DNA from 4 places in the Pseudomonas sp. E315 genome. Region 2 is predicted to be linked to each of the others. Evidence: riboswitches for the same ligand, from Rfam matches in the RefSeq annotation. Region 2 holds a riboswitch; each other region holds the start of a gene.
The links. A riboswitch is a leader RNA that binds a small molecule or an ion and turns the genes downstream of it on or off. The one in region 2 is predicted to bind cobalamin.
Positions count from the first base shown of each region.

Region 1: another riboswitch for cobalamin. It lies ahead of ACZRJQ_RS03055 (CbtB domain-containing protein); the one in region 2 lies ahead of cobW (cobalamin biosynthesis protein CobW).
Region 3: another riboswitch for cobalamin. It lies ahead of ACZRJQ_RS03210 (ABC transporter substrate-binding protein); the one in region 2 lies ahead of cobW (cobalamin biosynthesis protein CobW).
Region 4: another riboswitch for cobalamin. It lies ahead of cobO (cob(I)yrinic acid a,c-diamide adenosyltransferase); the one in region 2 lies ahead of cobW (cobalamin biosynthesis protein CobW).

Region 1 is NZ_JBUZPJ010000001.1:657,746-659,941, reverse strand. Features, by position in the region: gene ACZRJQ_RS03065 (response regulator) at 1-14, opposite strand, end outside; gene ACZRJQ_RS03060 (response regulator) at 272-640, shown strand; cobalamin riboswitch at 693-906, shown strand; gene ACZRJQ_RS03055 (CbtB domain-containing protein) at 1,005-1,193, shown strand; gene ACZRJQ_RS03050 (CbtA family protein) at 1,206-1,907, shown strand; gene ACZRJQ_RS03045 (cobalamin biosynthesis protein) at 1,904-2,196, shown strand, end outside.
Region 2 is NZ_JBUZPJ010000012.1:151,129-153,324, reverse strand. Features, by position in the region: gene ACZRJQ_RS17095 (glycosyltransferase) at 1-838, opposite strand, end outside; cobalamin riboswitch at 925-1,125, shown strand; gene cobW (cobalamin biosynthesis protein CobW) at 1,220-2,196, shown strand, end outside.
Region 3 is NZ_JBUZPJ010000001.1:695,221-697,416, forward strand. Features, by position in the region: gene ACZRJQ_RS03205 (FecCD family ABC transporter permease) at 1-360, opposite strand, end outside; gene ACZRJQ_RS03210 (ABC transporter substrate-binding protein) at 369-1,382, opposite strand; cobalamin riboswitch at 1,522-1,715, opposite strand; gene ACZRJQ_RS03215 (acetyltransferase domain-containing protein) at 1,750-2,196, opposite strand, start outside.
Region 4 is NZ_JBUZPJ010000003.1:66,574-68,769, reverse strand. Features, by position in the region: gene ACZRJQ_RS05715 (PQQ-dependent sugar dehydrogenase) at 1-795, opposite strand, end outside; cobalamin riboswitch at 921-1,163, shown strand; gene cobO (cob(I)yrinic acid a,c-diamide adenosyltransferase) at 1,245-1,856, shown strand; gene ACZRJQ_RS05705 (cobyrinate a,c-diamide synthase) at 1,867-2,196, shown strand, end outside.

The DNA of each region.
Region 1 (2,196 bases), on a different contig from region 2:
GCAGGTGATTTCATGTTTGCGGGCTCATGACAGTCATCAAAAGCGCAGAGTTTGCCGTATTACCGAGTAAAAATTCTATTTTCTTACTTTCATACGTACAATTTCGTACGCAAAAATTCCGATCGAGGCCAGCTAGGGTTACGCTTGCACCTCTTTTACGTCGCTTTTTTGCATGACTGCGGGAACTAGTTTGGGTCTATCGTTTACTGATAAAAGAAGTCAGCGAATGACTGGCCCCCACCCGCGCTTAAATTTTTTCGGGATAACCACTATGCCTGCAACACCCTCCACCATCCTTGTCGTTGAAGACGATGCCATTGTTCGTATGCTGATCGTCGATGTCCTGGAAGAGTTGGAGTTCAAGGTGCTGGAAGCTGATGGCAGTGAAACGGCTATACCGCTGTTAGCCGATATCAGCAGCGCCATTGACTTGCTGATGACCGATGTCGGCTTGCCCGGCATGAATGGACGCGAACTGGCAGAGAAAGCGCGTGAGTTACGACCGCTGCTGCCCATTCTGTTTGCCAGCGGCTATGCAGAAAACCTCGAACTGGGCCACAACATGCAAGTGATCGGCAAACCTTTTTCAATTGATCAGTTGCGCGACAAGGTCAAAAACATCTTGTCGGTAGCGGCATAGACTCATTCAAACCAGAGCAGCGCAATTGACGACCCTTTATCAGTCGTGCTCTCCTACACATCTTGTATCAGGTGCCCTTCACAGGGTGAAACGGGAAACCGGTGCGTCAGGCGTTAATCGTCCTGACTAGTCCGGCGCTGCCCCCGCAACGGTAAGCGAGAGAAACATCAAAGCCACTGTGCGCTGCATGGGAAGGTGATGTTTTGAGGCTCAAGTCACTTGAGCCCCTCGCAAGCCCGGAGACCGGCCTGATTACGTCGAAAAACAAACCCGCGGTGGGCGGGCGCTGTTGAACCCTGCGAGCTTCGTTCGTGGGGTTTTCTTGCGCTCTGAATTGCCCGCTGCTTGATCAGAGGGAAGCGCCATGTCAATCAGCACCCGTCAAACCCATACCGCTACGGCCGCATCAACCCAAAGCCAACGCATTGTTGCCGCCGTCAGTGCTGCCGTGCTGGGCGCTTTTCTCGTCTACTTTGCGGGTTTTTCGCACATCGAAGCGGTTCATAACGCCGCACACGACACCCGTCACAGCTCCGCCTTCCCGTGCCATTGAGATCTCACGTCCATGATTAAGCGAATTGCTCAAACGGCAGGCTTTGCGGGTTTGCTGGCAGCCTTGCTGTTGACCTTGTTGCAAAGCCTTTGGGTCGCCCCCCTGATTCTCCAGGCCGAAACCTATGAAACCCCGGCTGGCGCCCACGCGCATGAGCACGACGCGACAGCCGTCCCAGGCCACAGCCATGACGCCGAAGCTTGGGAGCCTGAAGATGGCTGGCAGCGCGTGCTCTCGACCACTGGTGGCAACTTAGTAGTAGCGGTTGGCTTTGCCCTGATGCTGGCGGGGTTTTATACCCTGCGCGCCCCCACCCGCACGTCACAAGGCCTGCTCTGGGGCTTGGCGGGTTACGTCACTTTTTGTTTGGCGCCGACCCTCGGCTTGCCGCCTGAACTACCCGGCACAGCGGCTGCCGACTTGTTACAACGCCAGATCTGGTGGGTGACCACGGCTGCCTCTACCGCCGTGGCGATTGCACTGGTGGTGTTGGGCAAGCATTGGGCGTTGAAAATACTGGGCGTGGTTATTCTGGTCATTCCACACATCATGGGCGCACCACAGCCACTGGAGCACTCAAGCCTGGCCCCCGAAGCGCTGGAAACTCAGTTCAAAATAGCCTCACAACTGACCAACCTTGCGTTCTGGTTGGCCTTGGGCGCTATTAGCGCTTGGTTGTTTAGCCGCAAACCTGCAAGTAACTACTCGGCATGAAACCTGACAGTACAGCGCCAATACTGGTGATTGGCCTGGGCTGTCGACAAGGTTGCAGTGTCGATGACGTGTTGGCGCTGATCGAGCATTCATTGAGCCACGCCGGGATCGCGATAAGTGAACTCTCGGCGATGGCCAGCCTTGATCGCAAAGCCGACGAGCCGGGGCTGACGCAATTGGCCGAACAACTCAATCTTGCGTTTGAAGTGTTCAGTGCCCAACAGCTTGCCCCTTTCGTATCACGCTTGAGCCAACGGTCTGAGCGGGTATTCGAGCAAACGGGGTGTTG
Region 2 (2,196 bases):
TCAGCACATGAAAGCCTTGTGCCGGGTTGTGCAACGCCGTGGCTTTTGGCGGGGTGTAGGCACCATAGATATGCAGTTGTGCGCCGGGCAGTTGTTGACGAATCAATGGCCAGATATGGGTTTTCATCCACAACACCGCGTCCCAGTTAGGGGCGTGGCGAAAGTTACCGATGCTTAAAAAATGCTGGCGCTGCTCGTAGGGCACGAATGTGTCAGGCACGCGATCCACCATCAGGGGGCACCAGTGCAGCAGCGATTTTGGTACGTGGAACTGCTCAACCAACAAGTCGATTTCGTATTCAGAAATCATTAAGTTCAAATCACTGCGATAAATAGCCGCGATTTCCCGCTGCGCCAGATCGGTGCCAGCCATCTGTTCAAAGGTTTCGCGTGGGGCCGGGGCGAACAGGCTGCTGAAGTCGTCCTGTTCAGCGGTGTGTTTGAGCCGGGCTTTAAGTTGCTGCTGGCGAGCATCGCGCAGGCTTTGCAAGTCAGAAGTTTCCAAGATGCGCAGAGCGTGTGGGCAGTGCTTTTCGACGCGCCAGCCGAACTGCTCTTCCATCATGAAGCGGTCGAATAACACCACGTCCGGGGCCAGTTCACTGATAAAGGTGTCAAAACTGCTGTTATTAAGCTCAATGGTGACTTCATCAATGCCCAGTGAGGCCAAGTCGGCCTTGTGCTCGCCGATGCCAGCAGGGCTGCTGAAGGTGATCTGCCAGCCTTGCTGCAAAAAACTCTCGATGATTTGCATCATGTGCCCACCCGCCGCCGATGAGCGTGGCTCGGGCCACACGTAACCAATGATCAGAACGCGGGTTGGGCGAGGGGACGACATGGGGAGTTCCTTGGGACGTACTAAAAAGGCGGCAATTAAAGCACACACACCTGCACGCCTGACATTGACCTGCTACAACGCACTGCGTAGCCTTGCGCGTTCGAGGTTCTTCGCAACGCGAAGCTAAGAAGGGAACGCGGTATGCCGCGGCTGCCCCCGCAACTGTAAACGGTTCAATTGCCCTGCAATGCCACTGCCCATTCGGCGGGAAGGCGCCGGGCAGGGCTCAGCTTTTAGCTGACGCCCAGGCCGTAAGCCAGGAGACCTGCCTCGTAACAGATTTTTACTTCAACCGGGCGGGGTGATCCGGTGGCGAGATCTCGCGCGCGAATGCCTGCGACAGTCGTCCCGTATGCCCGCCGCTTTGCCAAAGGGCATCCGATGAAAACACTGGCCAAAATCCCCGTCACTATCGTTACCGGCTTTCTCGGTTCGGGCAAAACCACCCTGCTGCGCCACATGCTGGACAACGCACAGGGCCGTCGCATTGCGGTCATCGTCAACGAGTTCGGCGAGCTGGGCATTGACGGCGAGATTCTCAAACAGTGTTCCATCGGCTGCACCGAAGAAGAAGCCAATGGTCGCGTCTATGAGCTGGCCAATGGCTGCTTGTGCTGCACCGTTCAGGAAGAATTCTTCCCGGTGATGCGTGAACTGGTTGCGCGCCGTGGCGATATCGACCACATCCTGATCGAAACCTCGGGTCTGGCCCTGCCAAAGCCGCTGGTTCAAGCGTTCCAGTGGCCAGAAATCCGCAGCGCATGCACTGTAGACGCAGTGATTACAGTGGTCGACAGCCCGGCTGTGGCCGCAGGCACCTTTGCAGCATTCCCGGATCAAGTGGATGCCCAGCGCAAACTTGACCCAAATCTGGATCATGAGTCGCCTCTGCATGAGTTGTTCGCTGATCAACTGTCCAGCGCTGACCTGGTCATTCTGAACAAGGCCGATCTGATCAGCCCTGATGATCTGGCCAAGGTACGTGCCGAAGTGGCCGAAGAGCTGCCGCCTGCGGTGAAAGTTATCGAGGCCAGCAGCGGTCGTTTGCCGCTGGACGTATTGCTGGGCCTGGGTGCCAGTTCTGAAGAACACATCGACAGCCGTCACAGCCACCACGACCATCACCACGATGGCGATGATGACCACGACGATCACGACCATGATGCGTTTGATTCGATTTCCATTGAGCTGCCTGAGGCGCAAGAGCAGCTATTGATGGACGCGTTGACTCAACTGGTGGTCAAGCACGGCATTCTGCGGGTCAAAGGCTTTGCTGCCATCCCGGGTAAACCGATGCGGTTGCTGATTCAAGGTGTGGGCACGCGTTTCGACAAGCACTTTGACCGCGCGTGGCGCGC
Region 3 (2,196 bases), on a different contig from region 2:
GACCGACAGCGAAATGGCGCCGGCCCCCAGCCCCAGCAACGCCACCAAAACGGCACCCGTCGAAGCCCCGGCAGAAATACCCAACAGGTATGGGTCCGCCAACGGATTACGCAGCAAGGCCTGCAAAATCACGCCACATGTGGCCAGCCCTGCACCGCAGGCGGCTGCCACCAAGGCCCGAGTCAGGCGGTAGTTCCAGACGATGCCTTCGTCGATAGGGTCCAGCACATGCCCGGCGGCCCATAGTTTATTGGCCAGCACCTGTAACACCACGCCGGGTTTAATCGGCGTTTCACCAATGGCAACGCCCGCCAGCACCGCCAACAGCAACGCGATACAGGCCAGCAGTGTGAGCATCAACCGTGATGTCATTTTGGCTGTTCGTAGTGATTGATGGCGGTGGCCAAGGTTTCAAAACCTTCGAACATCCGCAAGCTGGCCTGCATGGCATCAGCATCGAGAATGATGATGCGGTTGTTTTTAACCGCATCCATGTTGCGGGTCACGGGGTCAGTGCGCAGGAATTCGAGCTTTTTCTCGTAGTCATCCGCCGGGAAGCGACGGCGATCCATGCGTGCGATTACCAAGAATGTCGGGTTGGCTTTGGCCAGTGTTTCCCAGCCCACGGTTGGCCATTCTTCATCGGACTGCACGACGTTGCGCACACCAAGGGTGTTGAGCATAAAGTCGGCAATGCCCTTACGCCCTGCGACATAGGGGTCGATATCCAGGTCAGCGCTGGAGAACCAAAATAGGGCGCTGGTGTGCGTCAGGTCTTTACCCTTGAGCGAGGCAATGGATTGTTCAAGACGGGCTTTAAGCTGCGCATTTAGCTGTTGGCCGCGGGCCTGCACGTCAAAAATCTCTGCAAGCTGGCTAATGCTTTTGTAAATGCTGTCAATACTGAACGGCTGCAAACGGGTGCCATCAGCGCCCACTAGATTGTCTTTGCCTTCACAGTCGGAAGGCATCAGGTAAGTCGGGATTTTCAGCTCATGAAACTGCTCGCGCGTGCCCACCACACCTTGCGGGCCGACCATCCACTCCAGCTGTACAGCCACCAGCTCAGGCCGCTTACCAATCACGGCTTCAAAACTGGGATCGTTATCGGCGAGACGTTCTACCTTGTCGTTTTGCGCCTTGTATTGGGCCGACACATTGTTGAACCACAGAGAGGTGCCAACCAGCTTGTCACCCAAACCCAGGGCATACAGCATTTCAGTCCCGGCCTGGCCAATGGTCACGGCGCGAGCGGGCGCGTGCTCAAAGGTCAACGGGGCACCGCAGTTTTCGAGGGTCAGTGGGTAGTGAGTCGGGGCTGCATGAGCCAAGGCAGACAAGCCCAGACCGGTGACAAGGGTGACGATGCGGGTCAGCAACATGATGCAATTTCCTTTTGATCGTACACAGCGGGTGTACGGTCTGGAAACACATCATTGAGCACTGCGATCAATACAGTACAGGCCCGCCACCTGAGTGACGCGCACAGCAAAGATGCCTTCCCGGACACCCCGCCGGTTAGTTTGTTTGTATCGGCCGGCAGGTCTCCTGACTGATGCGTCGGCGCCTGGCTCCAGCCTTCCCGGGGGTGAACCCAGTGGCGTTGAGGAGCAAGCTCGGCATCTACAGTTGCGGGGGCAGTTCCGTTTGGTGCTCAGTGAGCGCCTCGGATTCCCTTTTAATCCCGTTTGGGGACCGGCGGCGGCATGTTAGTCGAAATACGCCAGCCCGAGGAGAAGAATGTCCGGGTCACAAGTATTTAAGCCACGATATATCCCGACGACGAGCTTTTAACGCAGCGAACCAGCGCACCGGCAGGTAAAGCGCAACAGCCAGTACAACGGCGGTTAGCCACACGGCGCCCATGCTGTCGAAACCAAAGTGGCTGACCTGATTCAAGCCAAACATCGCCACGCTCGCCAGATACAGCACTTTGAGTGCATACAGGTGCACCAAGTAGAAGAACATCGGCGCGGCACCAAAAATGGCTAATGTGCTGATCCATTGGCGCTGTTGAACGCGCTCAAAAACCAGTAACAACAGCAGGCCAACGCCCAAGGTCAACGCCAAAAACAGCAGCGAAGGCGGGTACTTGGTGATGTTGAAAAAGCTCATCAAGGTGTGTGTAACGGTGTCATGTTCCACCCACGGCGCCTCGCCATATCCGTTGAGTAAACGCAGTGCCACAAACCCCAT
Region 4 (2,196 bases), on a different contig from region 2:
GGCCATGCCGTTCGGGTTGCGCAGGCCAGAAGCGAAAATGCGATGGCTGCCGGTCGCCGGGTCGACTTCCCAGATCGCAGCGCGGCCTTGCTCCTGATCCATGCCGTTTTCGCCCACGTTGCTGTTGGAGCCGACCGTGACATAAAGCTTTTTGCCGTCAGGGCTGGCGATGACGTTTTTGGTCCAGTGATGGTTGAGTGGGCCGCCCGGCAAATCGACCACCTTGGTGGGTTGGGCGCTGATCGAGTTCGCCCCGGCCTGATAGGGGAAGCGCAGCAGTTTGTCGGAGTCCGCCACGTATAAGTCGTTGCCCACCAAAGCCATGCCGAACGGCGAGTTGAGGTTGTCGATAAACACTGTGCGGGTTTCAACGACGCCATCGTGGTTGGCGTCGCGCAACAAGGTGATGCGATTGGCGCTGGGCACGCCGGCGCCAGCCTTGCCCATGACTTTTTCCATGACCCAGCCGCGAATCCCTTTGCTGTCATCAGGCTTGGGTGGCGCGTTGGTTTCAGCCACCAACACATCGCCATTGGGTAGTACGTATAGCCAGCGAGGGTGATCAAGGTTTTCAGCGAACGCTGTCACCTGTGTGCCTTGGGCTGCAATCGGTGTGGCGCCCGCGGCCCAGCCAATGGCGGGAGCGATATTGACTGTAGGGATCACCGTTTTGTTGGGTTCGGGCAGCTTGGGGGATGGCCCGGTGCCGTCGCTCACTTGCAGGGTCGAGCTTTCACCGCAGGCGGCTAACCCTGCCGCAAGGACGATGACAACAACGTGCTGGCGCTTGAGCATGTGTATCTCCATGAATAGGTCTTGTCAGTGATAGAGGAGCGTAGTTGCTCAAAGGTTCAGACGTTGCCAGTGAATGACCTCGATCAGTGCCAGCTTTAATTGACGCTCCACCCCCAACCCTCTAACCTTCGCCGCTTGTTTCAGGTGCTCTGTGGCCAAAGGTCGACAGGGTGAAACAGGGAAGCCGGTGAGGGCGCGTTTGACCCACACAACCGCTTGATCCCGGCGCTGCCCCCGCAACGGTAAATGAATAAAAACCACGCCAAGTGCCACTGTGTTACTGCACGGGAAGGCGCGTGGTCAGGGCTGCTCCGTAAGGGGGTCGCTCGTTCATGAGCCCGGAGACCGGCCTGATCCATCCAACACTTCGCGGCGGGCGAGGGTGTGCTGTTGTCTATAAATGTCCCCCGCCTCCCGTTTGCATCATCGAGCCCCAACGGAGAGCTGCCATGAACGAATCCCCTGAACGTGACGAACGACATCAAGCGCGCATGCTGCGCAAAAAAGCCGTTATGGACGAGCGCATTGCCAGCTCACCTAACGAGTGCGGCTTGCTCCTGGTATTGACCGGCAACGGTAAAGGTAAAAGCAGCTCGGCGTTTGGCATGTTGGCCCGTGCGATGGGGCACGGCATGCAGTGCGGCGTTGTGCAGTTCATTAAGGGGCGCAACAGCACGGGCGAAGAAATCTTCTTCCGTCGCTTCCCAGAACAAGTTCGCTATCACGTCATGGGCGAAGGTTTTACGTGGGAAACTCAGGACCGCCAGCGCGATATCGCTGCGGCCCAAGCAGCATGGGAAGTGTCCCGCGAGATGCTGTGCGACCCCTCTATTGGGTTGGTGGTGCTCGATGAGCTGAATATCGCGCTCAAGCACGGCTACCTCGACCTTGAGCAAGTGCTGAGTGACCTGCAAGCCCGCCCGCCGATGCAGCACGTGTTGGTGACAGGCCGTGGCGCTAAACCCGAAATGATTGATCTGGCCGATACCGTGACCGAAATGAACGTGGTCAAGCACGCGTTTCAGGCCGGAATTAAAGCCCAAAAAGGCATCGAATTGTGAGTGTTAAAGCATGAGAGAGTCGCGTCATTGCCCGGCGGTTTTGATCGCCGCACCGGCTTCCGGTCAGGGCAAGACCACTGTTACCGCAGCCTTGGCCCGATTGCACCGCAATCAAGGGCGCAAGGTGCGGGTGTTTAAATGTGGCCCGGATTTTCTCGACCCCATGATTCTTGAGCGCGCCAGCGGTGCGCCGGTGTATCAGGTGGATTTGTGGATGGTGGGCGCCGATGAAAGCCGCCGTCTGCTGTGGGAGGCCGCTGCCCAAGCGGACTTGATTTTGATCGAAGGGGTGATGGGGTTATTTGATGGCACCCCGTCGAGCGCCGATTTGGCGCGTCAT